Regions from separate parts of the Streptomyces sp. NPDC014864 genome, predicted to be linked through region 2. Evidence: riboswitches for the same ligand, from Rfam matches in the RefSeq annotation. Region 2 holds a riboswitch; the other holds the start of a gene.

Region 1 (14,217 bases), on a different contig from region 2:
CGGTGAGTGCAACTGCCGGCAGTACGTCGGTCCCCAGCCGCTGTCGCAGGTGTACGCCGAGGAGCTGACCGACCGCGCCTGACCGGACCCGCCCGACGGACCGTGCCTGCGGACCGCGCCCGGCGGGGCCGGCGAGACGTTGCCGCCCCGAGCAGGTCACACCTGCGCGAGGTTTGCGGAGAATCCGCGCAACAGCGTCACAGGGACTGCACCGCGTCTTTCGAAAGGCTCGTTACCGTGGCTGCCGCTCGGTTCCACGTGCGAGCGTGTTCAGGCCACGGCCCCGGCGGGCCGACGGCGTGTCGACTCAGGAAGACCGCGGATGGACTACTGCTCCTCGTGTCGCCGGTATCTCAACGGCGCCCTGGTGTGCCCCGGGTGCGGCGCCTACGCCCCGGACATAGCTCCCCCCGTCGCCTCGGCCCGCGCCCCGCTGGCGTCGGCCGGCGCGGCGGCGGGCCCGGCCGCCGGGTGGGAGGTCACGGCCTCGGGCGAGTGGCACAGCGGCCGCCGTCCGGACGGGCCGCGGGTTCCGGCCGACGTGCACTACGCACCCGGCATGAACGACATGGACGGCGTGCACGGCATGGACGCCCCGCACGGCGTGGACGAGGCTCCGCGCGGTGAGGCCGGCGTCGTGGGCGTGGCGCCCGCGCGGATGGGGCGGGCGGCCCGGCGCCGTCGGCTGGCCCGCTGGAAGAAGACGCAGCGGCGGGCCCTGGTCGCGACCGCCGTCGCCATGGTGGGCGGTGGCCTGACCCTCGCCTCGATGGACCAGCACACCGGCGACGGGGCCCAGGCGGCCTCGGCACCCGACTCCGCGAACGCGGGCTCCGTGGGCGGTCTGCCGCCGCAGCACGTCCTCCCGGACTCGCCGACCCCCGACGCCCGGCAGTCGTCCCCCGCATCCTCCGCACCGCGGCGGACGGACGGGCGCGCGCACGGACAGTCCGCTCCCGCGCCGCAGGGCTCCACGGCACCGGCCGTCCGTCCGGACTCCGCCGCATCCCGCACGTCGGCGCCCACGACGGGACGTACCGCGGCGGGCGGCTCGGCCGGTACGACGTCGGCGGCCCAGGGGACGGGGAGCCTCTCCTCGTCCACCGGCCGCACGGCCTCCGGCGGGTCCGGCACCGCGACCCAGCCGTCCACCGCACCCACCGGCTCCGACAGCACCGGCTCGACCTCGGGATCCGGGACCGCGACGGGATCGGGGTCGCAGTCCGGTTCGGGTTCGACGTCCGGGTCCGGGTCCGGGTCGACGCAGACGAGCCCCACGACCGACCCGACGTCGCCGTCCCAGCTCTGCCTGCTCGTGGTCTGCCTGGGCTGACCGCGCCGCCCCGGACCGGTGCGGGGCCGCCCCGCCGGGCGGCCCCGGCTCAGCCGGCCGGCTTGTCGTCGAAGCTCGCGAAGTACGCCGCGGCCATGTCCTCGTCGGCGTGGCCCTGGGCGGCGGCGCGGGCGAAGCGTTCCGCGCTCGCGGCGGCCACGTCGAGGCGGACCCCGTGCCGTTCGCCGGCCTCGACGATGAGGCGGGCGTCCTTCTCGGCGGTCGCCACCGCGAAGCTCGCCGGGGACAGCCGGTCCTCCAGGACGAGGGCCGCCTTGGCGCGCAGGTATCCCATGTCGAGCGGTCCGTCGGCGATGAGGCCGAAGAAGTCCTGCGGGTCCACGCCGAGCGCCCCGGCCAGGGCGAGAACCTCACCGGCCGCGGCGGTGGCCGCGAGCACCCAGCTGTTGGTCACCAGCTTGAGCCGGGTGGCACCGGCCGCCGCGCCGTCCTCGCCCGTCCACACCGTGCGGGCGCCGACCGCGTCGAAGACCGGGGCGACCGCGTCCCGGTGCTCGACCGGGCCCGCGGCCAGGACGGTCAGCTGTCCGGCCTCCGCGGGCTGGCGGGTGCCGAGCACCGGCGCGTCGTAGAAGACGAGCGCGTGGTCGCGGGCGAGGCCGGCCAGTTCCTCGACGGAGTCCAGGCCGACGGTGGTCGACTGGACCCAGAGGGCTCCGGAGCGCAGCGCGGGGGCGGCCTCGCGCATGACCTCCAGCACCGTGCCGCCGTCGTAGAGCATGGTGAGGACGACGTCGGCGTCCCGCACCGCCTCGGCGGGCGTGTCCGCGATCCGCCCACCGTCGGCGGCGAGCGGCTCGGCCTTGGCGCGGGTGCGGTTCCAGACCCGGACGGTGTGCCCGGCCTTCAGCAGGTTCCGGGCCATCGCGGAACCCATGATCCCGGTGCCCAGGACGCTCACGGTGAGAGTGTCGGTCATGTCGTCGGCTTCCTGATCCGTGCGGTGGGTGGTGGGGCGGCCGGGCGCGTCCGGTCGACGCCTCCGGTCAGGTCCGAGCCTTCCCGGAGCCGGCCGGGCCACGCCCCCTGAGGAGCGCGGCCCGGCCGTGCGCGCCCCGGCCGGCGCGCCCGGTGGCTCAGCCCAGCTTCTTCAGCAGTTCCTGGGCGAGGGGCGCGGAGGACGCCGGGTTCTGGCCGGTGACGACGTTGCGGTCGGTCTCGACGTGCGGCGCCCACGCCTCCCCCGTCTCCACCTTCAGGCCCGCCTCGGTGAGCCGGTCCTGCAGCAGCCACTTGGCCCGCTCGGCGTTGCCCGCCATCCGCTCCTCGGCGTTGGTGAAGGCGGTGATGCGGTACCCGGCGTAGGCGTTGGTGCCGTCCTCCCGCACCGCCGCCAGCAGGGCGGCCGGGCCGTGGCACACCACGCCGACCGGCAGGCCGTTCTGCACCGCGCTCGTGAGGAGGCGGCCGGAGTCGGCGTCCACCGCCAGGTCCTCCATCGGGCCGTGGCCGCCGGGGACGTACAGGGCGTCGTAGTCCTCCAGGCGGACGTCGGACAGTGCGGCGGGGGCCGCGAACTCGGGGGCGGTGTCGATCACCTGCCGCAGCCGGGCGGCCTCCTCGGCGCCACCGGCGGCCTCGGGGCTCAGGCTGGCCGGGTCGACCGGCGGGACCGCGCCACCCGGGGTGGCCACGGTGACCTCATGGCCCGCGGACTTGAACGCCTCGAAGGGGACGACCGCCTCCTCGGCCCAGAAGCCGGTGCGGTGCTTGCTGCCGTCGGCCAGGGTCCACTGGTCGGCGGCGGTCATCAGGAACAGGATCTTCGCCATGGTCGTAGCTCTCCTCGGACGGTCACGGGGGCGAGGATCCCGACGGTAGGATCGCCCGCCGCCGGCGAGCCAATAGAAGATCCGATTCCTGCCATCGGAGCTTCGATGTGTGCGTGCGTGGACGCGGGGGACGGCCGCGCGGGACGGCCCGACGCGGCGGCCGCGTGCAACGGCCACGGGCGGCATCCGGGCCCGCCCCTCTACGACCATCCGGCCGTGCGTCCCGCGCCACCACGGGGGCGGGCCCGGACGGGTGACGCCCGCGTGCGGGGGCCCGCTCCCGGCCCTTCACTGGAACTGACGACCCACCCCTCCCGTCGGCTCCCGGCGCAGGGGTCACCGCACGAGCAGTGGGAGGCGACATGGCCGGTCACCCGGCACGCTGGACGACGGGCGCGGCGCTGGCGGCGGCCGTGGCCATGGGGCTGGCCGGCTGCTCCGACAACACCGGCAGCCCCTCGGAGTCCGTGAGCAAGGCGTCCTCCGCCGCCGCCTCCCTCGCCTCGCAGGCCAACGAAGCGCTGGCATCGGCGACCGCGGAGGCGGGCCACCGGCTCGACGAGGCCAAGGGTGGTGTCGACGCGAGGAGTTCGGTCAAGCTCGGGGCGCCGACGACGGACGACGCCGGGCGCACCACGGTCCCCGTACAGGTCACCAACTCCGCCGACTCCACCAAGTCCTTCGCCGTGCAGGTCAACTACAAGGACTCCGGCGGCAACCTGCTCGACACGGTCGTGCTGACCCTCCACGACGTCCCGGCCGGCAAGTCGGCGAACGGCACCGCCCGCAGCACCCACAAGCTGTCCGGCCAGGTGAAGGCGGAGGTGGGCACCGCGCTGCGGTACTGACCCCGCCGCGCCCGGCGGGCCGTCCCGGAGACCAGGCCGTCCCGGAGACCAGGCCGTCCCGAAGGTCACGCCATCCAGAAGAAGACCGCCGTCATCCGCTTCTCCTCCAGCGTCCGCCCGGTGTAACCGCTCGCGCTGTGGACCAAGTTGGCGTGGTAGAGCAGCAGCCGGTTGGCCCGGTGCGGCACGCGGACGTCCTCGACGAAGGCGCCGGGTGCGACGAACCGGGTGCCGAGGGCCTCGACGAGGTTGGTGTGCGGGGCCCGGACGACGTTGCCGCCGAGCCGCCCGCCGGGCAGGGACTGCCGGTAGAAGCCGGTCCCGCAGTCCTTGGGGACGGCGGGGTTGAGGTAGAGCACGGCCGCGTACCGGCACAGCGCACGGGAGTCGGTGTGCGGCCGGGGCTCGCTCTCGCCCTCGCCGACGACCTGGACGCAGTTGTGGTTGAGGGTGCCGCCGCCGGGCGTCCGCTGCACCCACAGCTCCCGCGCCCCGGTGGCCTTCTTCACCAGCCGTTCGACGCGGGCCAGTTCGGCGGGCTCCAGGCCGGGCATCGTCCGCATCCCGGGCCAGCTCTCCGTGGTGTACGGGTGGCCCCTGACCCAGTCGTCCCTGGTCAGGCACCGCTGCCGGACGGCCTCTGCGTCGGACAGGACGTCGTCCAGCACCCAGTAGTCACGGCCCTCGGTGGGCTTGCGATAGGGCAGGACGGGCAGCGCGGCGGGCACGCCGGGGGGTTGTGGGGGCATGGCGCCGAATCTAGGCCGGGCCCTCCTCCGGGCTCTCCCCGGAAGCGGTCAACATTCCCTCAACCTTGGCCCCGCGTACGGTCATCGGCGGCTTTGCGGAGGCCTGCGCGGGGCCCGTCACCTCGACGTGGGCCGGACGGAGCAGCTGGTCGCCGAGGCGGTAGCCGGGGCGGAGGACCGCCGAGCAGACGAGGGGGCCGACGCCCGGGGAGACGTGGTGCGCCAGGGCGTCGTGGCACGCCGGGTCGAAGGGGTCGCCGACCGCGCCGAACGTCCGTACGCCGAGAGCGCCGAGCCCTTCCCGGAGCGCGCCGGCGATGTCCCGCAGCCCCGGTGTGGAGGGTTCGTGCGCGTCCGCCCGGTCGACGGCGTCCAGCACCGGCAGCAGGGTGCGCAGCACGTTGACCGCCGCGATCTCGCGCACGGCCAGCCGGTCCCGCCGCACCCGCTTGCGGTAGTTGTCGTACTCCGCCTTCACCCGCTGCAGATCCGCGGTGCGCTCCTCCAGCAGGCGCCGCAGCGCGGCCGCCTCCCCCGGCTCCGCGGACGTGTGCGGCCTTCCGTCGCGCGTCGGCATCCGGTCACCTCCCGCAACCCCGCGGCCTGCGCTCCCGGGCCCGATCGGCCCCTCTGCCGAGTAAAACCCGAGCGCCCCCGGGTCACATCCGGGCGGCGGCGCACCCGGCCCGCATGCGTGCATACTTTGCCTACTCTTTACCTTCAGGAGCGGCGCCGTGCGTTCCCGCGTCCGTACTCCTGTGTGTCCGAACCGCCCGCCGGCGGATCCACGACCGGGCAGGAGGCACAGTGCGCTTTTCGCGGAACGCGACGGGAACTCTCTTCGTGGGCGGGGCTCTCAGCCTGACCCTCGTCGCGCTCGCCTATCCGTCCATGCTCGGGGTCACCAAGGTCTCCACCGACTCCTCGCGCGTCATCGCCCAGACGCAGTGGGGGCCGCTGACCGAGGGGGACCGGGACTTCGTGGTCAAGGTGCGCGCGGCCGGGCTGTGGGAGTACCCCGTGGGGCAGATGGGCCTGAAGAAGGGCCAGAGCAACGCGGTCATCACCGCGAGCAAGCACCTGATCGACGGGCACGCGGCCCTGGACGCCAGCTGCCGCAAGATCGCTCCCATGCTCAACATCGCGATCCCCAACGTGGCCAGCCCCCAGCAGCAGGGCTTCGTCAGCAAGCTGGCCTCGGACAGCGGCAAGCAGTTCGACACGGACTTCGCCAACATCCTGCGCATCACGCACGGCTCGATCTTCAACACGATCGCGAAGGTCCGTTCGACCACGAAGAACACGCTGGTGCGGACCCTGGCCGACCAGGCCAACGACACGGTGCTGGACCACATCACGGTCATGGAACAGACCGGCCTGGTCGACTTCGACCAGGTCCTCTTCCAGCAGACCACCCCGCCGCAGCTGCCCGCCACGGACCTGACCCCGCCGCCCCCGCCCGTGGGCCAGCCCGAGGTCGTCCTCACCCCACCGGTGAACAGCACCACCAAGCCGCCGGTCCTGCCGGGCGAGAACCCCGGCCAGAACGGCGCCCCGAGTCCGACGGTGGGATGAGAACCAGGTCCCTTCCCCGGGATCAGCCCACGGAGAGGCCCGGGCCGAGCCAGACGGTCGTGTCCGGGCCCAGCCGGCCGTCGTCCAGCGGGGCGCTGCACAGCAGCACCTCGCCCGCCGGCAGCGCGACCGGCCGGTCCGACAGGTTGGTGACGCACTGCCAGCCGTCGGACCGGTCGAACCGCAGCACCCCGGCCGGGACGTCCTCCGCCCAGGTCAGCGACTCGCCCTGAAGCAGCTTGCGGCGCAGCCGCAGGGCCGAGCGGTACAGCTCCAGGGTCGAGCCCTCCACGCCGTCCTGCGCCTCGACGGCGTACGCGGCGAAGTCGTCCGGCTGCGGCAGCCAGGCCGCGCCCGCCCCGAAGCCGTACGACGGTCCGCCGGTCGTCCACGGCAGCGGCACCCGGCAGCCGTCGCGGCCCTTGCGGACACGCCCGGTCTGCTCCCAGATCGGGTCCTGGAGCACCTCCGTGGGCAGGTCGGCCACCTCCGGCAGGCCGAGTTCCTCGCCCTGGTAGACGTAGGCCGAACCGGGCAGGGCGAGCATCAGCAGCGTCGCCGCACGGGCCCGGCGCAGCCCCGCCGCCGCGTCGACCGCCGGGGCGCGGCCATCGGACAGCAGCCAGGCGTTGTCGTCGGTGCCGGACGGGAGCATCAGGCGGGAGGTGTGCCGGACGACGTCGTGGTTGGACAGCACCCAGGTGGCAGACGCTCCCGCGGCGCGCGCGGTGCGCAGCGACTCGGTGATGACCTGCCGCAGCTCACCGGCGTCCCACCCGGCCCGCAGGTACTCGAAGTTGAAGGCCTGGCCGAGTTCGTCCGGGCGGGCGTAGAGCACACGCCGGTCGCCCGGCACCCAGGCCTCCGCGACCGCCGTGCGCGGCGGGGTGTAGGCGTCGAAGATCTTCCGCCAGTCGCGGTAGACCTCGTGCACCTCGTCCCGGTCGTAGTAGGGGTGGCTGCCGGGCGGTACCCGCAGCAGCGCGTCCTCGCCGGTGGCGCCGATGTCGCCGAGGTCCCGCAGCGGCTCGTCGAGGTCCTTGACCAGGGCGTGCGCGACGTCCACGCGGAAGCCGTCGACCCCGCGGTCGGACCAGAACCTCAGCGTGGTGCGGAAGTCGGCGCGGACCTCCTCGTTCTGCCAGTTCAGGTCGGGCTGTTCGGGTGCGAACAGGTGCAGGTACCACTGCCCGTCGGGCACCCGCCGCCACGCGCTGCCGCCGAAGACGGACTGCCAGTCGGTGGGCGGGAGTTCACCGTGCTGGCCCCGGCCGTCGCGGAAGACGTACCGGTCCCGGGCCGGGGATCCCGGTCCGGCCCGCAGCGCCTCCTCGAACCAGCGGTGCTGCCGCGAGGTGTGGTTGGGCACGATGTCGGCGATCACCTTCAGGCCCAGCCGGTGCGCCTCGGCGACCATGGTGTCGAAGTCGTCGAGGGTGCCCAGGCGCGGGTCGACGTCCCGGTGGTCGGCGACGTCGTAGCCGCCGTCGGCCAGTTCGGAGGGGTAGAAGGGGCTGAGCCACAGGGCGTCGACACCGAGCGCGGCGAGATGGGTCAGCCGCTGGGTGATGCCCCGGATGTCGCCGAGTCCGTCGCCGTCGGCGTCGGCGAAGCTGCGGGGGTAGACCTGGTAGACGACGGCCTGCCGCCACCAGTCGGGGTCGCGGGACGAGAGGTCGGGCGGGGAGTCGTGCGTGGTGGTGCGGTCGGTCACGCTTTCTCCTCTTCGGCTGCGTACGAGCGTCACGTAGGACTCTGTCCACCTCGCCGGAAAAGTGAAACCCGTTCGGGGTACGCGGAGTTGGTGCGCCGGACGGCACGCGCCCGCGCCGGACCGGCGCACGCCGGATCGACGGAAGCAGGGCCGGCGCGCGCCGGATCACCGCAGCTCGGGCCTGTGCACCCCCCCGTCAGCGCGCGCCGGGTCGGCCCCCGTCGGCCGCGCAGTGCTGCAGCAGCTGCCGCACCTGCGGGTCGACGATCCGGTAGCGCACCACGCGCCCCTCCTTGTCCCCCTCCACGGCCCCCGCCGCGCGCAGCAGCCGCAGGGCCTGCGAGACGGCCGGGTCGTTCATGCCCGTGGCGATCGCGAGGTCGGAGACGGCGAGCGGGCCGGTGCGGTGCAGGGCCAGCAGCAGCGCGAGCCGCTTGGGGTCGGCGAGCAGGGAGAAACGGTCGGCCCAGGCACGGACGTGGCCGGCATCGCCGATCGCGGCGATGGCGTCGCACACCCGGTGGCCGTCGATCGTGCGGCGGTCTGCGCGGTCCGCGGGGACGAGATGCATGGCGTCATCCTCGCAGGCGCCCCGGTGTGATCTTCCATACCTGCCCAGGTGCGCAGCTATGCAGGGGACGGCTCATGGCCCTACGGTGGGCGCGCCGTGGTGTTCGGGAAGCCGGTGACGGCCCGTCAGGGGCCCATGCCGGAGCGGCCCTCGCCACTGTGATCGGGGAGTTCCCGTTCCGTCCGGCTCACGCCGGGCCACTGGTCGCACGACCGGGAAGGCAGGGACGGCGGACGCACGACCCGTAAGCCAGGAGACCGGCCACGGCAGCTCACGAAGTGATCCACGAGGTGCTGGAGCGTGATACCGGATGACCCTGCCCGACCCTGCCCCGACGCCGTCCTTCCGCTGGCGCCGGGAGGACACCCTCAAGACCGCCGGCCTGATGGCCGTCATCGCCGTGCTGCACGTCGTGGCCTTCGGCGTGCTGTTCCTCCTCGTCGTGCCCGGCCACTACGAGGTCGGCTCCCAGGCCTTCGGCATCGGCCTCGGCGTCACCGCCTACACCCTCGGCATGCGGCACGCCTTCGACGCCGACCACATCGCCGCCATCGACAACACCACCCGCAAGCTGATGGCCGACGGCAAGCGGCCGGTGTCGGTCGGCTTCTGGTTCGCGCTGGGCCACTCCAGTGTGGTCGTCGTGCTCTCCGTGCTGATCGCGGGCGGCACCCAGCTCGCCGGAAAGGTCATGGACCAGGGCTCGCGCACCCACCAGGTCCTCGGCTTCATGGGGACGACCGTCTCGGGCACGTTCCTCTACCTGATCGCCGCCCTCAACCTGGTCGCCCTGATCGGCATCCTCAAGGTCTTCCGGGCGATGCGGGCGGGCACCTACGACGAGCGGGAGCTCGAAGAGCACCTGGACTCCCGCGGCTTCATGAACCGCGTCCTCGGCCGGCTGACCCGGTCCGTCAGCCGGCCCGGCCAGATGTTCCCGCTGGGCTTCCTGTTCGGCCTCGGCTTCGACACCGCCACCGAGGTCACGCTGATGGTGATGGCGGGCTCGGGGGCGGCGGCCGGGCTGCCCTGGTACGCGATCCTGTGTCTGCCCCTGCTGTTCGCCGCGGGCATGAGCCTGTTCGACACCCTCGACGGCACGTTCATGAACTTCGCCTACCAGTGGGCGTTCTCGAACCCCGTCCGCAAGGTGTTCTACAACCTCACCATCACCGGCCTGTCGATCGCCGTCGCCTTCTTCATCGGCACGATCGAGCTCGTCGGCGTGCTGCACGACAAGCTCGACCTGCGCGACGACGTGACCGGCTGGATCGCCGGGCTGGACCTGGACAACGTCGGCTACGTCATCGTGGGCCTGTTCGTCGTGGTGTGGGCGGCGGCGCTGTCGTACTGGAAGGTGGCCAAGGTGGAGCAGCGGTGGTCGGTCCCGGCGGCCGACGTCAACTAGCCTCCGCCCGGGCACCGTTCTCGACCGTCGTGAGATACAGCTTCACGTAGCGCTCGACGTCGATGTCCAGGGCCACGTCCACCAGCGGCTGTTCGCGCATCTCGCCGTGCAGTTCCGCCTCGCCCGGCCGGGGGCGGCGGTCGACGACCGTCTGCCCGCGGGCCGGGCCCGGCGCGAGGTTCACCTCCACCGGCAGCCGGTGGGTGGCCAGTCCCGCCGGGTCGGCGACCGAGCAGACCGCGCCCGCGTCGCCGAGGCCGCCGCAGACGTCGCCGAGGGCGTCGGAGGGGGCCTGGTAGGTCGCCGGGTCGCGGTGGGACAGCAGCCGCCCGGCCAGCCGGGCGCCTGGCTCCGCGCTCTCCCGCAGCCGCCGTACGTCCGCCGCCGGGACGATCACCCGCTCGAACACGTCGAGACCGTACATGGTGATCGGCACCCCGGCGGACAGCAGGATCGCCGCCGCCTCGGGGTCGTGCCAGACGTTGAACTCGGCGACCGCCGTGGCGTTCCCGGCGGCCACCGCGCCGCCCATGAACACGATCCGCTCGATGTTGCCCGTCACCTCCGGGTGGGTGCGCAGCAGCAGGGCGATGTTCGTCAGCGGGGCCGTCGGGACCAGCGTGACCGGACGGTCGGACGCCATGATCTCCCGCCGCAGCAGCGCCACCGCGTCCACGTCGACGGGACGGCGGCGCGGTGCGGGCAGACCGAGGTCGCCCATGCCGTCCCGGCCGTGCACGTGATGCGCGCCCCGGGCCGGCTCGATCAGCGGGCGCCGGGCGCCGCGCGCGACGGGCACGTCACCGGCGCCCGCCTGCTCCAGGACGGTCAGGGTGTTGCGCACCACCTGGTCCACGTCCGTGTTCCCGGCGACACAGGTGACCGCACGCAGGTCGAGGCCCGGGTGGCGTACGGCGAACAGCAGGGCCAGGGCGTCGTCGACGCCGGTGTCGCAGTCGATCACCACGGGGACGGGCTGACCGGTCACGGCGGGCTCCTTCCGTCGCACCGACCCTATGCGCCACTCCCGGCGCGCGGTACCGCGCGCCGGGGCGACGGAGTGCTTTTCACACGATCACCCGGACGGCCCGGCGCGCTGGTGCGCGGGCGGCGCCGGTGGTGCCGTGAACTGAGCCCAGCCCCTCAAGGTCCGTACGTCTGGAGGCACCGCCATGCCCCCCTCCCCGGCCCGCGCCCGCTCCGCCTCCGCCGCGCTGACCACGGTCGCCGCCGCCGCCCTGCTCACCACGACCGCGTGCACGGTCGGGCCCGGGCAGGCCGAACCGCCCCCGGTGACGGCACCGGACACCCGCACGCCCGCCGCCTCCCCGGCCGGGTCCGCGCTGACCGCCGCGCAGGCGCAGGCCGCCCTGCTCACCCAGGCCGACCTGGGTTCGGCGTGGGCACCCACCGAGGGCGCCGCGACCTGGCGGGACGGACTGCTCAAGGCGAGCACCGAGACTCCCGACTGCCAGCGCCTGCTCGACGCCCTCTACGCCGACGAGCCGCTCGGCACGCCGACCGGGACGCACGCGGTCGCCGCCTTCGACAACGGCGACGACGCGGCCCAGCTGCGCTACCAGGTCCTCGACCGCCCGGCGGCGGACGTGGACCGGTCCCTGGCCTGGCTGAAGAAGCTGCCGGAGACCTGCGCGCAGTTCACGGCGACGACCACGCGGGCCGGCACGCAGCGGGTGGAGGTCACCGATCTCGGACTGCCGGCCGTCGGCGACGCCCGCCAGGGCCTGCGGGTGGTGCTGACCGGCAGGAACTCCGACGGCGACCGGACCGTGCTCACCCTGGACGTGGCCGCGGTGCGGGTCGGCGGTACCGCGATCACCCTTACCGACGGCGCCCTCGGCGGCATCGCGTCCGACGCCACCGCGCAGACGGCCCAGCTGGGCGCCCAGCGTCTGACGGAGATCCGCCGGCGGGCGCGGGTGCAGGCCTGAGAGGAGCGGGCCCCCTTCACAGGGGCGGCTGGGCGGGCGCCGGGCCCAGGGTGGTGGTGCCGGGGGCCGTGCGGTGGCCCAGGCCGGTGCGGTAGGCGTCCAGGGCGGCCTCGACGCGGCCGGTGCGGCGCAGCAGGTCGCCGAGGAGGCGGCACAGGTCGGCCAGGTCGCCGGCCGCGCCCGCCCGCTCCAGGAGGCTCAGCGCGCGGACGTAGTGCTCCTCGGCCGTCTCGGTGTCGCGGGCGTCCTCCGCGATGATGCCGAGCAGCCGGTGCGCGGCGGCCGCGTGGACGGCGCCGCGCTCGGAGGAGAGGTCGCCGAGGACGTCGCACAGCAGCGCCACGGCCTCCTCCGACTTGCCGCGCCGGCGCATCACATCGGCCAGCTCGACCACGACCTGACTGGTGTAGAGCGCCGCCCGCCGGGCCGAGAGCATGGCCTTCGCGGAGCGCAACTCCTCCTCGGCACGGTCCAGTTCGCCGTTCTGCGCGCAGACGTAGCCGCGCATCCAGTGGCATTTGGCCAGTTCGGTGCGCAGCTGGAGGCGGCGGTAGAGCTCTGCGGCCTTGGCGAGCGACGCGTCGGCCTCGGCGACCCGGCCCTCGGCCAGCAGGGTGCGGGCTACCGAGCGGTGCATCCGGGCCACCAGCGCCGGATCGCCCGCCTGCGGGGCCAGGGCCAGCGCGAACTCCGCCGCCTGCGCCGCCCGTGCGTGCGCCCCCATGTCCATGTACGGCCCGATCACGCTGGCGTACAGCAGGAGCAGCGCGTCCGGGTCGTGCAGTCCGCCGCGGTTGAGCTCGTCGAGGGTGGATTCGAGGAGGTAGACGGCGTACCGGAGTTCGCCGGCCAGGTAGTGGGAGACGGCGCGGCCGCGCAGGGCGGGCACGCGGGCGGGCAGCGGCGCGTCGGCGAGGGCCCGTTCGGACCGCTCGAAGTGCTGCCGTCCGGCCTCCAGTTCGCCGGTCTCCAGGGCGCACTCGCCGAGCCCCAGCAGGGCCTGCGCCCGGACGTCGGCGAGTTCGTGCTCCTCGGCCTCCGCGAGCAGCCGCGCGTAGCTCTCGGCCGCCTTCCCGGTCTCCCCCGCGGCGAGGGCGCGCTGTGCCTCGATGAGCCTGAGCCGCAGGTCGGTGGCCAGGTGTGCGGGGCGCCCGGTGGCGAGTTCGTCGAAGGCGACCCCGAGCCGGCCGGCGAGGTGCCTGAGCGCCTCGTCCGAGGGCCGCACCCGTCCGGCCTCCAGGGTGGAGATGTAGGCGGGCGTGTAGGCGGGCTCCGCCAACTGGCGCTGGGTGAGGCCTTGTTCGTGCCGCAGCCGCTGCACCCTGCGCCCGATGGTCTTCGGGTCGTCCCGCTTCGCCATGCGGTTAATCATGCCAGTAAGCGGACTTAACACCGAGCGGTCGCAGGGGCCTCCCGAGACGCCCGCAGGAGGAGGCCCGATGGCGCCCAACTGCCCCGGGCCCCCTTCCGGTTCGGCCTCCCGACCCCCTAGGTTGGGGAGCACATTAAGCGTGCTTAATCCATCACTGTCGCTGCGAGGTCGGTTGCCGTGCCCGGACGCACTGTCGCGCGCCATGGACGCATTTCCGCACGTCACGCCAGAGGATTCGGCGCGGCGGTCATAGCCGTGGCCGCCCTGATCACCGCCGCCAACGCCGGACCCGCGCGCGCGTCGGACGCCGCACCGGCCGCCCACCAGGCGGTTCGGCACTGCTAGGGCTCTCTTTCGGATCTTGCCCAAGGCCGCGGGCCTGGTCGGCCCGATCCCGAAGACCCCATCCGGAAGAGGAGCCCTGGCCGGCCCGATCCCCAAGGAGGGTCCCTAGTCCGGCAGGGCCCGGCGCAGGGCCCGGTCCAGGCGGGCGGCCAGGTCCGCGTCGCCCGGCGGGTCGTCGGTGAACAGGGCCCCCAGCTCCGCGGTGAACGTCTGGGTGAAGGCCCCGTAGAGCGGGGTGCTCGGCCGCCGCACCGCGGCGCGCAGGGCCGGCAGCAGGATGCCGCGGGCGTAGCGGGGGCGGCCCATCCGGTCGCGGGGCATGTGGTCGGCGCTCTCGCCGGTCGGCGACGCCGAGGGGCCCGCCCCGGAGGTGGGCGCTGAGGCGCAGGTGACGTGGTCGTCCGCGTAGGCCGAGGTGCGCGTCGCGGCGAAACCCGCGTCCAGCAGGCAGCGTTCGCTCTCCGGGCTGGTGAGGAAGGTGATCAGATCGGCCGCCTTCTCCGCCCGCTGCGAGTCCCGGGTCACCGCCAGGTTCTGCCCGCCGAGCACCGCCCGGC
Region 2 (14,217 bases):
CCCGGTGGGATGAAGGGCAGTCCTTGCGGCGCGCCGGACTCGATGAGCCGCCACAGCGCGTCCGTGTCCGCGTGCTGTTCGATCAGATCGCCGAGCTTGTCGAGCTGCTCCTCGCGCAGCGCGGCGAAGGAGGTGCCGGGGGCGGGGACGAAACGGCGGCCCGCGGCGGCCGCCACCTCGCGCAGGAAGGCCCGCCGGAAGGCGTCCGACTCCAGCGAGCCGTGCCAGTGGGTGCCCCAGACGCCGCCCACCCGGCAGCCGTCCAGGAAGGGTTCGCCGCCGGTGACCTCGGCGACCCCGTGGTGGATCTCGTATCCCTCGACCCGCTCGCCGAGCGCCTCGCCGACGGGCCGGGCGAGGGTCTTCTCGCGGGCGAACCGCACCCGCACGGGCAGCAGTCCGAGCCCGTCGACGTGCCCGCGGCGGCTCTCGACCTCGTCCTCGATGTGCTCGCCGAGGAGCTGGAAGCCGCCGCAGACGCCGAGCACCGGCCGGCCCTCGGCCGCGCGCCGGGCGAGCGCGTCCGCCAGGCCCCGCTCGCGCAGCCACTCCAGGGCGCGGACCGTGCCGCGGGTGCCCGGGACCACGACGAGGTCCGCGTCGGCCAGTTCCTCGGCCCGGTCCACGAACCGCACCACGACGCCCGGTTCGGCGGCCAGCGCGTCCACGTCGGTGAAGTTGGACATCAGCGGCACGGCGCAGACGGCGACCCGCAGGACGTCCTCACCGAGCGGAGGGGCCACCACGGACTCCCGGACCGCGCCCCGCAGGGACACCCGCAGTCCGTCCTCCTCGTCGATGCCGAGCCCGTGCCGGAACGGCAGCACCCCGTAGGCGCGCCGTCCGGTCAGCCCGTGCAGCATGTCCAGGCCCGGCTCCAGCAGCGAGACGTCCCCGCGGAACTTGTTGACCAGGAACCCGGCGACGAGCTCCTGGTCCTCGGGCGACAGCAGGGCGACGGTGCCGAAGAAGGAGGCGAAGACGCCGCCGCGGTCGATGTCGCCCACCACGAGCACGGGCAGCCGCGCGTTGCGGGCGATGCCCATGTTCACGATGTCGGTGCGGCGCAGGTTGATCTCGGCCGGGCTGCCGGCGCCCTCGCAGATCACCGCGTCGTACGTGCCGCGCAGTTCGGCGAGGCAGTCCAGCACCGTGCCCAGCAGGCGCTGTTGCCGGCCGCCGTGGTACCCGCGCGCGCTCAGCTCGCCGACCGGCCTGCCGAGCAGCACGACCTGGCTGCTCTGCTCGCCGCCCGGCTTGAGCAGCACGGGGTTCATCAGCGCGGTGGGCTCCACCCGGCACGCCTGGGCCTGCATGGCCTGCGCCCGGCCGATCTCGGCGCCCTCGCGCGTCACGAACGAATTGAGGGACATGTTCTGCGCCTTGAACGGCGCGACCTTGACCCCCTGCCGCACCAGCCACCGGCAGATCCCGGCGGTGACGACGCTCTTCCCGGCGTCGGAGGTGGTACCGGCGACGAGCAGCCCGCCGTTCATCCCCTGCGTCCCTTCGCGAGGACGGCGCGCATCGCGAACCGTCCGGCCAACCCGGCGCCCAGGGCGAGCAGGCCCACCCGGCGGGAGAGCCGTACCGCCCGTTCGATGTCACCCACCCGGACGGGGCGTCCCGGTCCGTTGAGCACCGGCCGGTGCTCAACGCGCCCCCCGTACGCGAGGGTGCCGCCGAGCCGCACCCCGAGCGCCCCGGCGAACGAGGCCTCGACCGGACCGGCGTTGGGGCTGGGGTGCCGCCCGGCGTCGGCCCGCCAGGCACGGACGGCCCCGCGCGGATCGGGCCCGGCCGCGGCCGCCAGTACGGCGGTGAGCCGCGCGCCCGGCCACCCGGCGAGGTCGTCCAGGCGCGCGGAGGCCCAGCCGTAGCGCCGGTGGCGCGGCGACTTGTGCCCGACCATGGCGTCCAGGGTGTTGACGGCCCGGAACCCGAGGAGCCCCGGCACCCCGGCGACGGCCCCCCAGGTGAGGGCGCCCACCACGGCGTCGGAGGTGTTCTCGGCGACGGACTCCACGACGGCGCGGGCGATCCCGTCGGCGTCCAGGGCCTCGGGGTCCCGCCCGCACAGATGGGGCAGCCGCGCCCGGGCGGCCTCGACGTCCCCGGCCGCCAGCGCCCGGCCGACGGTCCGCGCCTCCCGCGCGAGCGAGGTCCCGCCGAGCACGGACCAGGTGGCGGCGGCGGTCAGGGCGACGGAGGCGGCGGGGGAGCGGCGTACGGCGGACGCGGCGAGCGCGGCGCAGGCCACGGTGCCGCCCACGCACACCGCGGTGTGCAGCGCCCCCCACCCCCGGTGGTCACGCCACAGCACGGTTTCCACGGCGGCGGCGGCGCGGCCGAACGCGGCCACCGGGTGCCCACGGCGCGGATCGCCGAGGAGCAGGTCGCCGAGAAGGCCGGCGGCGGCGCCGTAGGCGAAGACGCGATCGGCCCCCATCGCCTCAGCCGACCGCGGGGGCGGGCGGGACGTCGCTGGTGAACCTCGGATGGCAGCCGCGCATGGCGATATGTCCTCACTCAGGGTGTCCACGCCCTGGTTCGACGAGACCGGCGGCGAGAGTTCCTGGCTCCCGGGATGTTCGTTCCCCGGTGACAGTGGCGGGACCGCGCCGGATTCGCACCGGCTTCCTCTCCTGCTGCCGTACTTGGCGTGGGCAGTCCACCACGCCCCGCGAACACCCGTCAACTCGCCTTTGACCTGCACCGGGGGACTGAGATGAGGCCCACATCGGCCCGCCGGGGCACGAAAAACGCCCGCCCGGTCCGCGCCGCCGAGGAGGGCGGTGCGGACCGGGCGGGCGACGGGCTGCCCCCGGGCCGGGCGGTGGCCGCGCCGAGGGTCAGGACTTGGCCATGATCAGGTAGATGCCGTAGGCCACGGCGGCGGCGCACGCCGCGAAGCAGACGTACGCGCCGGTGGCGGCGATCGCCCCGCCGCCGTTGCCCTCGGCGGCGGCCCGCTCGCGGCGGGACAGGCCCGCGATGCCGAGGGTGAACAGGGCCACCAGGCCCACCGTGACCGAGAGGCTGACGCCGATGACGGAGCCGATGGCTGCCCAGTCGATCTTCATGGTGATGTTCCTTCTGTAACCGGGTGCTCGGGGCTCAGACGGTGGCGGGCGGATTCGCCCGGTCGGCGGAGGCGGAGGCGGAGGCCTGCGCCGGGACGGAGGCCGCGAGGTCCCCGGTCTCGGGCGCCACGTGTCCCACCGGGGGCGGGGTCACGGCGGCCATGGCCTGGGTCACCACCCCGGCCGGCTCGCCGGTGTGGTTGACGTTCGTGTGGTCGATGACCTCACGGCGCGACAGCTTCCAGATCACGGCGCTGGAGACCACCAGGAAGACGGCCACCACGGCGGTGCCCCAGTCGCCGAGGCCGGTGACGGCCTCCGCACCGGCGCCCACGAGGGCCGCGGCCGGCAGGGTCAGCACCCAGGCCACGAGCATCCGGGTCGCGGTCGACCAGCGGACGACACCGCCCTTGCGGCCGAGGCCCGCGCCCATCACCGAGCCGGAGACGACGTGGGTGGTGGAGAGCGAGAAGCCGAGGTGGGAGGAGGCCAGGATGGCGGTGGCCGCGCTGGTCTGGGCGGCGAAGCCCTGCTGCGGCTCCAGCTCGGTCAGGCCCTTGCCCATGGTCCGGATGATGCGCCAGCCGCCGATGTAGGTGCCGAGCGCGATGGCGAGGCCCGCGGACAGGATGACCCAGGTGGGAGGGTTGGAGCCCGGGGCGATGGCGCCGCCGGCGATCAGGGCGAGGGTGATGACACCCATCGTCTTCTGCGCGTCGTTGGTGCCGTGGGCCAGCGAGACCAGGCCCGCGGAGGCGATCTGGCCCGCGCGGTGGCCCTTGCCGGCGGCCTTGCCGTTCGACTTCCTGCCCAGCGCGTAGCTCAGCCGGGTCGAGAGCATCGCCGCGAGGCCGGCGACGACCGGGGCGGCGACGGCGGGCAGCAGCACCTTGGTGACGAGCACGTCGCCGTGGACCGCGCCGAAGCCGGCCGAGGCGATGGCGGCGCCGATCAGGCCGCCCATCAGGGCGTGCGAGGAGCTGGACGGGAGACCGATGAGCCAGGTCACCAGGTTCCAGAGGATCGCGCCGACCAGGGCGGCGAAGATGACCTCGGGACGGATGCCGGTCTCGTCGACGAGACCCTTGGAGATCGTGTTCGCGACCTCCACGGAGAGGAAGGCGCCCACCAGGTTGAGCACGGCGGACAGAGCCACCGCGACCTTGGGCTTGAGTGCACCGGTGGAGATGGTCGTGGCCATCGCGTTGGCGGTGTCGTGGAAACCGTTCGTGAAATCGAACGCGAGTGCGGTTACTACCACAATCGCGAGGATCAGCGAGAAGCTTTCCATTTACCCAGGCAATCGTTCGAGGTCATTGGCTGGTCGAACGTACGTAACCAGGGTGAACGGAAGATGAACTGGGACGGTCTTCGGGGTGTCCGTAAAAGAGGGTCCGCGCTCCGCCGTAGGCCGCGAGCCGGGGAGGAGATTTCGGTCACCCCGGCCGGGCGGGCCGCCGCCTGGCAGGATCGCGTCATGGCTGAGCAGAAGAGGGACCAGGGGAAGGGGAGGAGCGTGCGCGCCGAGGAGGCCCGGGCCTGGGAGGCGCTGGTCGCCACCGCCCGCCGCACGGCGGCCGAGGGCCTGGTCGTCGGCACCTCCGGCAACGTGTCGGTGCGCGTCGGGGACACCGTGCTGGTCACCCCGTCGGGCGTGCCCTACGACCGGCTCACGCCGGACGACGTGACCGGCGTCGCCCTCGACGGCCGGCAGGTGCTCGGCACCCTGGTGCCGACCAGCGAACTGCCCCTGCACCTCGCGATCCACCGCACCGCCGACGCGGGCGCGGTCGTCCACACCCACGCCGTACACGCGACCGCCGTCTCGACGCTCGTGACCGAGCTGCCGCTGATCCACTACATGGCCGGTGCGCTCGGCGGCCCCGTCCGGGTCGCCCCCTACGCGACCTATGGCACCGAGGAACTGGCCGGGAACATGCTCCGCGCCCTCGAGGGCCGCTCCGGCTGCCTGCTGCAGAACCACGGCACGGTCACCCACGGCGCCACCCTCGACCAGGCCTACGACCGCACGGCCCAGCTGGAATGGATGTGCCGTCTGTGGCTGACGGCGTCCTCCGTGCCGGGACTGACCCCCTCCCTGCTGTCACCGGAGCAACTGGCACAGGCGCAGGAGCGGCTGCGGGGTTACGGGCAGCGGAGGTAGGTCCTCCGCAGGGATGAAAGCCCCTGTTTCCTGGAACCCGCAGGGCATGTCACCCCGACCCTTCCTCCCGCTGGCCGGTGGCCCGGCGCGCCAGGACACTGGACCCGTGCGCTCAGTCAAAGCGACGGCCGCGGCCGTCACCGCGGCCCTGGCGGCCGGCGCCGCCGGCATCGCCGCCGGCCGGCTCGCCAGCGACGCCGCGCTCAAGGCATCCCCGGGCCGGCCCCTGCCCACCGAGCCGCGGCTCACCGTGCACGGCACGGCGCCGGGCCGGATCACGCTCACCCGCGACCTGGCCTCCCTGCGCCCCGGCATCTACGGCCTGTCCGGCGACGGCTCGCACGCCGTCGTCGGTCCCGTGCTGCCGACCGCCCCGCACCGCGCCGACGCCGTCGTGCGCCGCCTGGAACGCGTCACCCACGGCGCCCTGCGCACCCACGACAAGGTCTGGCTCACCCCGAACGTGCACGTCGGCAACCCGGGCTCCGCCCTCGGCCTCGACCACGCCGACATCGACGTCCCCGGCGAACTCGGCCCCCTCCCCGCGTGGTTCGTGCCCGGCGTCCGCGACACCTGGGTCATCACGGTGCACGGCCTGGGCGCCACGCGCGAACTGCCCATGAACCTCATGGGCTTCCTGCACCGCCGCCGCTTCCCGGTGCTGGACCTCGCCTATCGCGGCGACCTCGGCGCGCCCCGCTCCCCGGACGGCCTCAACCACCTCGGCGAGACCGAGTGGCGCGACCTGGACGCGGCGATCCGCTACGCCGTCCGGTACGGCGCCGAGCGCGTCATCCTGTACGGCTGGTCCACCGGCGCCACCATGGCCCTGCGCGCCGCCGCCCACTCGGGCCTGCGCGACCGCGTCTCCGGGCTGGTGCTGGACTCGCCGGTGCTCGACTGGCAGGCGACGCTGCGGGCCCTGGCCACCGCACGGCACACCCCCGCCGCGCTGCTGCCGCTCGCGGTGCGCGCCGCCCAGGGGCGCACCGGGCTCTCCGGCGACCGCCTCGCCGACGTGGCCGACCCGGCCCGGCTCAAGGTGCCGACGATGATCTTCCACGGCCCGGACGACACCGTGGCCCCCTGGCAGCCCTCCCGCCGCCTCGCCGCCCGCCGCCCCGACCTCGTCACCCTGCAGACGGTCACCCGGGCCCCGCACGGAGCCATGTGGAACGCCGACCCGGAGGGCTACGAGGAGGCGCTGCGACGCTTCTTGACCCCCCTCATGTGACAGGTCCCGACCTCTTCTCATGTGACATGGGCCACCAATTCCCGCACGGGAGTTCCCGGTCCGCCGGAGCGGCGGACACGTCCGGCGCGGGGGAGGCGGCCGGCGAGCGGGAGAGGCCGTCGGCGGGCGGGCCCGCCCACAGGGCCGCCCAACCCGTGCGCGGCGGGCCCGCGGGCGGGTGAACGAGGGATGAGTGCGGTGTGCGGGAGGTGTGGACGCGGGGCGGTGGGGGCCGCCCCGTCGGCTCTCCGTGCGGCGGTCCCGGCCGTTCCGTTCCCGGGCGTACCGCTGGCTCGATCATGTCGCGTCGGGCCCGGTGGAACCAGGTGCGTTGGCCATCCCTGTCGCCCCCGGTGACATTCCGTTTGGGTTTTCGGACCGTCAACCGGAAGACTGCACCCGTGACGTCCCGTATCCCGCGCGACTCAAGGCTTCGACTCGTCCGCCCGCGGCCCCTGGCCGCCGCCCCCCGAGCCGTGAACCAGCGGCGCACGCGCCGCCCCGCACCGCGCCCCCCGGAGGGCACCCCGGCACCCGCCGAGCTGGCCAGAATGGCACGCTCCCGCCTGGCGGGAGCGGCCCGCGTCGCCCGCTGGGCCGACGCCGCCCTCGGCCCCGGCCGGGACGGCGCCACCACGGACGGCAGGGCCACCCTCTCGGACGCGACCGCGGAACGGGCGGCCGACGAGCTGGGGCTGACCGCGGTTCAGGTCCGCGCCGAGTGGGACACCGCCCGCCTGGCCGGCCTGGTCGAGGTGCACGGCGACAGCGCCCGCCCCGGCTGGCGGCTGCGCGCCTGGGACCGGGACGACAGCGCCGTCCTGCGCGGCTGGGTGGCCTTCTTCGACGCCTGGTCGCTGGCCTGCCCGGAGCCCGGGGACCACCAGGCCGCCGCGGTCGCCGAGGTCGTCTCGGCCATGCCGCAGGTGCTCTCCCTCCTCCAGCTCTCCGCCGGGCCCGTGCCCGTCGAGCAGCTGCTGGACCTGCTCCGGCAGCGGGTCACCGAACTGCGCACCGAGCGCTGCGAGATCCCCTTCGGACCGCAGCCGGTGCCCGCCGGGGCCGTGGGCACCGCGGCCGCGGCGCCGGACGCCGCGGAGCCGGCCGAGGACGCCCTCCTCGCCCCGCTCCTGGACTGGGCCCTGCGCGCCCTCGCCGCCGTGGGCGCACTCACCTACGGTGACGGACAGGCCACGCTCACCCCGCTCGGCAGCTGGGCCGTCTGGGTCAAGCTGGAACAGATCTGCGTCGCCGCCCAGAGCCCCGCCGGGAACATCGAGCAGTCCGCCGAGAACATGCTGCGCGGCTGCGCCCAGCTGCGGCCGAACGCGGCGCGTGCCGAGTACCGCGCCTGGCTGGCCGCGCGCCCCGTCGGCAGCGCCGTCACCGAACTGCTCGACGCCGCCCGCGGCGAGGACGCCCTGCTGCGCGGCCTGGCCTTCGAGGCCCTGCGGGTCGTCGGCGCCCCGGCCGAGCCCGACGTCCGGGCCGTGCTCGACGAGCCGGCGCTGCGGCCGTACGCCCTGCTGTGGCTGGCGGAGCACGACGGCGTCGACCCGGAGGACGCCCAGGAGGTGCTCACCCGGGAGGAGGCCACCTGGCTGTGGGTGGACACCGCCGCCGCCGTCGCCGACCACGGCGAGGCCCCGATGCTGGTCCGCCACCTGGAGTCCGCGCTCCAGCCCACCGTGCCCGCGCTGCTCGACGAGGTGCGCGCCGTCGGCCATCCGCGCACCGTGCAGGTGCTGGTCGCCCTCGCCGCCGCCCACCCCGACCCGGCCCTGGCCAAGGCCGTCCGCCGGGCCGCCTTCCAGGTGCACACCTGGGGCAGCTAGCTCTCGCCGCCCGGACGGGGCCCCGACGGGGCTCGGTCCCCCTCCCCAGGTGCGGGGGCGCGCCGAAGCGCCGGATGCTCCCGCCGTCGTCCCGCGCCCCGGCGCGGACGCCGGGGCTCGCGCACCCGAAGACCCCGAAAAAGCCCTTGCGCCGCCCCGTTAGACTGGTCCCCATGGCCATTCTCCTCGCGCATTAGACGGCGGGAACGTCCTCAGCCGTCCGCCCGCCAATCCCAGTCCGCCCTGGAGTATGTCCGTGATCACCGCCTCCGGTATCGAGCTGCGCGCCGGTGCCCGCATCCTCATCGAGAACGCCAGCTTCCGCGTCGCCAAGGGCGACCGCATCGGCCTGGTCGGCCGCAACGGCGCCGGCAAGACCACCCTCACCAAATGCCTGGCCGGCGAGGGCCTCCCGGCCGGCGGCACGATCACCCGCTCCGGTGAGGTCGGCTACCTCCCGCAGGACCCGCGCACCGGCGACCTCGACATCCTCGCCCGCGACCGCATCCTCTCCGCGCGCGGCCTCGACGTGCTGATCCGCAAGATGCGCGACAACGAGCAGCGGATCGCCAACGGCAAGGGCGCCACGCGCGACAAGGCGATGAAGCAGTACGAGCGCCAGGAGACCGAGTTCCTCACCAAGGGCGGATACGCCGCCGAGGCCGAGGCCGCCACCATCGCCGCCGCGCTCAACCTGCCCGACCGGGTGCTCGGCCAGCCCCTGCACACCCTCTCCGGCGGTCAGCGCCGCCGTATCGAGCTGGCCCGGATCCTGTTCTCCGACGCGGACACCCTGCTGCTCGACGAGCCGACCAACCACCTCGACGCGGACTCGATCGTCTGGCTGCGCGACTACCTGAAGACCTACCGCGGCGGCTTCATCGTCATCTCCCACGACGTCGACCTGGTCGAGACGGTCGTCAACAAGGTGTTCTACCTGGACGCCAACCGCTCCCAGATCGACGTCTACAACATGGGCTGGAAGCTCTACCAGCAGCAGCGCGAGGCGGACGAGAAGCGCCGCAAGCGGGAGCGGGCCAACGCCGAGAAGAAGGCCTCCGCACTCAACGCGCAGGCCGACAAGATGCGCGCCAAGGCCACCAAGACGGTCGCCGCGCAGAACATGGCCCGCCGCGCGGACAAGCTGCTCGCCGGTCTGGAGGCCGTGCGCCAGAGCGACAAGGTCGCCAAGCTCCGCTTCCCCGAGCCCGCGCCCTGCGGCCGGACCCCGCTGATGGCCGAGGGCCTGTCGAAGTCGTACGGCTCTCTGGAGATCTTCACCGACGTCGACCTGGCCGTCGACAAGGGGTCCCGGGTCGTCATCCTCGGTCTGAACGGCGCCGGCAAGACCACCCTGCTGCGCCTGCTCGGCGGCGTGGAGCAGCCCGACACCGGCGCGGTCGTCCCCGGTCACGGTCTCAAGCTCGGCTACTACGCGCAGGAGCACGAGACCCTCGACCCGGACCGCACGGTCCTGGAGAACATGCGCTCGGCCGCCCCCGACATGGACCTCGTCGAGGTCCGCAAGGTGCTGGGCTCCTTCCTCTTCTCCGGCGACGACGTCGACAAGCCGGCCGGCGTCCTCTCCGGCGGCGAGAAGACCCGCCTCGCCCTCGCCACCCTCGTCGTCTCCTCGGCGAACGTGCTGCTGCTCGACGAGCCCACCAACAACCTCGACCCCGCCAGCCGCGAGGAGATCCTCGGCGCGCTGCGCACCTACAAGGGCGCGGTCGTCCTCGTCACACACGACGAGGGCGCGGTGGAGGCGCTTCAGCCGGAGCGGATCATCCTGCTCCCCGACGGCGTCGAGGACCTGTGGGGCGCCGGCTACGCGGACCTCGTGGCCCTCGCCTGAGCCCCGCCCGCGGAGTGATCCACTGCCGGTGGATCATTCGGCCCATCGGTGATCCATCATCTGTGTGAGATCTCCTGGTACCGCGGTGTGTCCTGCATCGATTTCCCGGCCGAGCCCTTATCTCCCAAGGGTTCGGCCGCCGCGCGCCGCTGACCTGGAACTTCGCGGAACAACCCGTTCGGCGGTACGCGCGGCCGCGTGCGGAATGGGCAATTCCGTATGTGGGGACGCACTCCCGTCGTCACAAGCCTGTCTCACGGACCTTGCCGAATGGGTGGCCATCCCGCCCCGGAGGGGTGATCATGAGGAGACCAGAGCGCACTTCCCATGAGGAGGCACGGGTGGCCGAGACTCTGAAGAAGGGCAGCCGGGTGACCGGCGCCGCGCGCGACAAGCTCGCGGCAGACCTGAAGAAGAAGTACGACGCCGGTGCGAGCATTCGGGCGTTGGCCGAGGAGACCGGCCGCTCGTATGGCTTCGTCCACCGGATGCTCAGCGAATCGGGCGTCACGCTCCGTGGGCGTGGCGGGGCGACGCGGGGCAAGAAGACCACGTCGGCCTGACCTCGGGCGGCCCATCGGCTTCGACGGTGGCCACCCGGTCGGTCACGCGATCGGCCGGGTGGTTACTGTGCAGTCACTTAGGATGCCTCGCACGGCATCCCGGCTGACCGCACCCATCGGAGGCGCCCCATGGCTTCGACCGAGCACGACCTCGATCCGGTACTCGACAAGGACGGCGTACGGCTCACCGTCGACGGCGCGATCGCCACGGTGACGCTGACCAACCCGGCCAAACGCAACGCGCAGAGCCCCGCTCTGTGGCGGGCGCTCACCGAGGCCGGGCGGCTGCTGCCGGGTTCCGTCCGCGTCGTGCTGCTGCGCGCCGAGGGCAAGTCGTTCTCGGCGGGGCTGGACCGGCAGGCGTTCACGCCGGAGGGCTTCGACGGCGAGCCGTCGTTCATCGACCTCGCCCGCGGCGGCGACGCGGAGCTCGACGCGACCATCGCCGAGTACCAGGCGGCGTTCACCTGGTGGCGGCGCAACGACATCGTGTCCGTCGCCGCGGTCCAGGGGCACGCCATCGGCGCGGGCTTCCAGCTGGCCCTGGCCTGCGACCTGCGCGTGGTCGCCGACGACGTGCAGTTCGCCATGCGCGAGACCAGCCTCGGGCTGGTGCCGGACCTCACCGGCACGCATCCGCTGGTGGGTCTCGTCGGGTACGCCCGTGCCCTGGAGATCTGCGTGACCGGCCGGTTCGTGACCGCCGAGGAGGCGGTGCACACCGGGCTGGCGAATCTCGCCGTGCCCGTCGACCAGCTCGACGGCACGGTACGGGACCTGGCCGCGGCGCTCCTCGCCGCGCCCCGCGACGCGGTGATCGAGACCAAGACGCTGCTGCGCGGCGCCCAGGAGCGCACGTACGAGGAACAGCGCACCGCCGAGCGCGCCTCCCAGGCCCGCAGGCTGCGGGACCTGGCCGGCGTCGGCGAATGACCGCGCGCTGACCACCGCCGCGCGAGGGGACGGTCCCCGCGGGCGTGCTGCCGGCCCGCCGCGGAGACGGGCATGTCTCCTGTGTCCCTCGCGCGGGTGGTTCCTCAGTCGATCGCGGTGACCACCACGGCCACGCTCGGGTGATCCGGCAGCGCCTCCGCGACCGCCGCGCGGATCTGCCGGGCCACCTCCACGGCCCGCTGATCCGCGCGGAGCGCCACCTCCACCCGCACATGCCGGTGCGGCAGCGCGGCCGCCCCCCGCCGCTCCTCGATGTGCACCGGCCGGCCCAGTCCGCCGAGCGCGCCGGCCAGCCGCAGGACACCCGGGACGGCCAGCACGGCCTCGGACACCAGGGTCGCGTCGGTGCCCGCGTGACCCTCGCCCCGGCCGCCCTCGCCGCCCTCCGGACTCCCGGCGCCTGCAGCGCCTCCGGCTCCCTCGGCACCTCCTCCGTTCGGGGCGGTGCGGCCGGTGCCGGCCGGGCCGCCGACCGCGGCAGCCCCCGCACCCTCGGCTTCCTGGGCCCGCTCGGTCCTCCCCTCGTAGCCCGCAGCCTCCTCGGCTTCACCGGTGTCCCCGGTCAGCAGAGCCGTCACCCGCAGGTCGATGTCGGTCACCGTCAGGCCGAGGGCCTGTGCCGCGGCCGTCGCCAGGGTCTCCCGCAGACGTGCCGCCGTGGTGGGCAGCGGCTCGTCCGCCGTCGCGGCGAAGTCCGCCAACACGCGCAGGTCACTGGGCGGCAGCGCGCTCGGCGGAGCGGGGACGACCGGGTCACGGGCACTCTCAGGGTCGGCCACGGTGATGCGCAGGGGCCCCAGGCGTACCCCCGGTGTGCGCCCGGCCGCCCGCCGCAGTACGGCCTCGGCCGCCCGCTCCGTGATCCACGCGCCGTCACTCGGTCCGCCCAGCGGCAGGAGCCTGCCGAGCGCCAGCTGGTGCCGTACCGTCCGCGTCCATCCGTCCGCCGTCATTGCTCCAGCCTGCCGCATCGCGGGCGCGCGACACGGCAAGGCCACTTACGGTGGTTGTGGGACGACCGAAAGGGGCGTACGGCGATGACCGATATGACGGAGCCGAACCGGGCGCGCACGGCCGAGGGCGGGACGGACGTGCCGGAGACGAGTGCCGCCCGCAAGGGCCAGGCGACGCGCCGTGGCTTGGGCGACCCCGGTGGTCGGGGGCGCACCACCATCGCCGACGGCGTCGTGGAGAAGATCGCCGGACTCGCCGCGCGCGACGTGCTGGGCGTGCACGCCATGGGCAGCGGTATTTCGCGGACCTTCGGGGCCGTGCGGGACCGCGTGCCGGGCGGCGCGAAGTCGGTGACCCGGGGTGTGAAGGCCGAGGTCGGCGAGGTGCAGACCGCGCTCGACCTGGAGATCGTCGTCGACTACGGGGTGTCGATCACCGATGTGGCGCGCGACGTCCGGGAGAACGTGATCGCGGCCGTGGAGCGGATGACCGGCCTGGAAGTGGTCGAGGTCAACATCGCCGTGAGCGATGTGAAGCTTCCGGAGGAAGAGGAGGAGGAACCGGAGCCGCGGATCCAGTGAGGGCCCCGGTGACCGATCCTGTGTCACCCCGGTGGGGGCACGCCTCCCCGGGACAACCGCACGGGCCTCGACGGCAGTGAAGCTACGGCAGTGGAGCTGAGGAGCGCACCATGAGCATGGCCGTGGTCGGCATGATCGCCGGCCTGGCATTGGGCTTCGCCGGGTACTTCGGCGGGTTCGGTGCCTTTCTGCTGGTGGCGGCCCTGGGCGCCGTCGGGTTCGTCGTCGGCCGGTTCCTGGAAGGGGACCTGGAGCTGGGCGACTTCTTCCGCTCCCGTGACAACCGCCGGCGGTGACCTCCGTGAGCGGCGGGGCGGGTGAGCTCCGCAAACCTCCGGCCGCCGGAGCCGCCGCCCCCCGGCTCGCCGCCGTGGGGCCGCCGAGTTCCGTCGCGCCGGGTGAGCGGGGCGCGCTCCGCATCGCCGACCGGGTCGTCGCGAAGATCGCCGCGCAGGCCGCCCGCGAGGCGCTCGGCCCGCTGCCGCCGGACGTCGCGCCCCCGCACGCCATGGTGGCCGTGCACCACGACGCCGCGCACATCCACATCCACCTCGACCTCGCCTACCCGTGCGACGTCGGCGGCCGGTGCCGCGCGGTGCGTCGTCAAGTGGAGGAGCGGGTAGGCGCGTTGGTGGGAATGCGGGTGCCGGAGGTCGCCGTCCGCGTGGAGCGGCTGCATCTGGTGCCCGCGCACGGCGCGGTACAGGGGAGGACGCGATGAGCGAGCCCTTGGGCTCCGAGAACTCCACCAGGCCCCTGCCTGTCCTGGAGAAGGCGGCGGACGCCGGACCGGGCGGGTCGGCGGCACCGGCCGCGCACGAGCCCGTCCTCGACGGGCAGGACGGAGGCGGTCGCCGCTTCTGGTCCGCCCGCCGTATCCCCGCGGCCGTCGTCGCAGCGCTGCTGCTGATCGTCGCCGCCGCGTTCCTGTACGACATCGCCGCCGTGCGCGCCCACCGTCCCGCCATGCGCTGGCGCCGCGAGCTGGCCCGGC

Evidence for each region. Region 2 has a riboswitch for cobalamin ahead of ACF1A5_RS29140 (cobalamin biosynthesis protein). Riboswitches for the same ligand answer to the same signal wherever they lie in the genome.
Region 1: another riboswitch for cobalamin. It lies ahead of ACF1A5_RS09190 (HoxN/HupN/NixA family nickel/cobalt transporter); the one in region 2 lies ahead of ACF1A5_RS29140 (cobalamin biosynthesis protein).

What each region holds. Positions count from the first base shown of each region.
Region 1 covers NZ_JBIBWT010000004.1:124,883-139,099, reverse strand. The annotation lists gene ACF1A5_RS09240 (hypothetical protein) at 1-82, shown strand, start outside; gene ACF1A5_RS09235 (hypothetical protein) at 323-1,333, shown strand; gene ACF1A5_RS09230 (NAD(P)-dependent oxidoreductase) at 1,383-2,273, opposite strand; gene ACF1A5_RS09225 (type 1 glutamine amidotransferase domain-containing protein) at 2,431-3,126, opposite strand; gene ACF1A5_RS09220 (hypothetical protein) at 3,489-3,974, shown strand; gene ACF1A5_RS09215 (DUF6445 family protein) at 4,040-4,723, opposite strand; gene grpE (nucleotide exchange factor GrpE) at 4,734-5,300, opposite strand; gene ACF1A5_RS09205 (DUF4142 domain-containing protein) at 5,567-6,298, shown strand; gene ACF1A5_RS09200 (glycoside hydrolase family 13 protein) at 6,321-8,012, opposite strand; gene ACF1A5_RS09195 (ArsR/SmtB family transcription factor) at 8,209-8,583, opposite strand; cobalamin riboswitch at 8,664-8,864, shown strand; partial or broken gene ACF1A5_RS09190 (HoxN/HupN/NixA family nickel/cobalt transporter) at 8,862-9,991, shown strand; gene ACF1A5_RS09185 (nucleoside hydrolase) at 9,984-10,979, opposite strand; gene ACF1A5_RS09180 (hypothetical protein) at 11,164-11,943, shown strand; gene ACF1A5_RS09175 (tetratricopeptide repeat protein) at 11,960-13,303, opposite strand; gene ACF1A5_RS09170 (extracellular solute-binding protein) at 13,766-14,217, opposite strand, start outside.
Region 2 covers NZ_JBIBWT010000020.1:84,836-99,052, forward strand. The annotation lists gene ACF1A5_RS29135 (cobyric acid synthase) at 1-1,496, opposite strand, end outside; gene ACF1A5_RS29140 (cobalamin biosynthesis protein) at 1,493-2,449, opposite strand; cobalamin riboswitch at 2,549-2,692, opposite strand; gene ACF1A5_RS29145 (hypothetical protein) at 2,853-3,083, opposite strand; gene ACF1A5_RS29150 (anion permease) at 3,118-4,374, opposite strand; gene ACF1A5_RS29155 (class II aldolase/adducin family protein) at 4,561-5,247, shown strand; gene ACF1A5_RS29160 (alpha/beta hydrolase family protein) at 5,354-6,481, shown strand; gene ACF1A5_RS29165 (hypothetical protein) at 6,883-8,316, shown strand; gene ACF1A5_RS29170 (ABC-F family ATP-binding cassette domain-containing protein) at 8,573-10,171, shown strand; gene ACF1A5_RS29175 (helix-turn-helix domain-containing protein) at 10,513-10,734, shown strand; gene ACF1A5_RS29180 (enoyl-CoA hydratase/isomerase family protein) at 10,864-11,667, shown strand; gene ACF1A5_RS29185 (nucleopolyhedrovirus P10 family protein) at 11,772-12,641, opposite strand; gene ACF1A5_RS29190 (Asp23/Gls24 family envelope stress response protein) at 12,726-13,223, shown strand; gene ACF1A5_RS29195 (hypothetical protein) at 13,334-13,519, shown strand; gene ACF1A5_RS29200 (hypothetical protein) at 13,516-13,944, shown strand; gene ACF1A5_RS29205 (DUF6286 domain-containing protein) at 13,941-14,217, shown strand, end outside.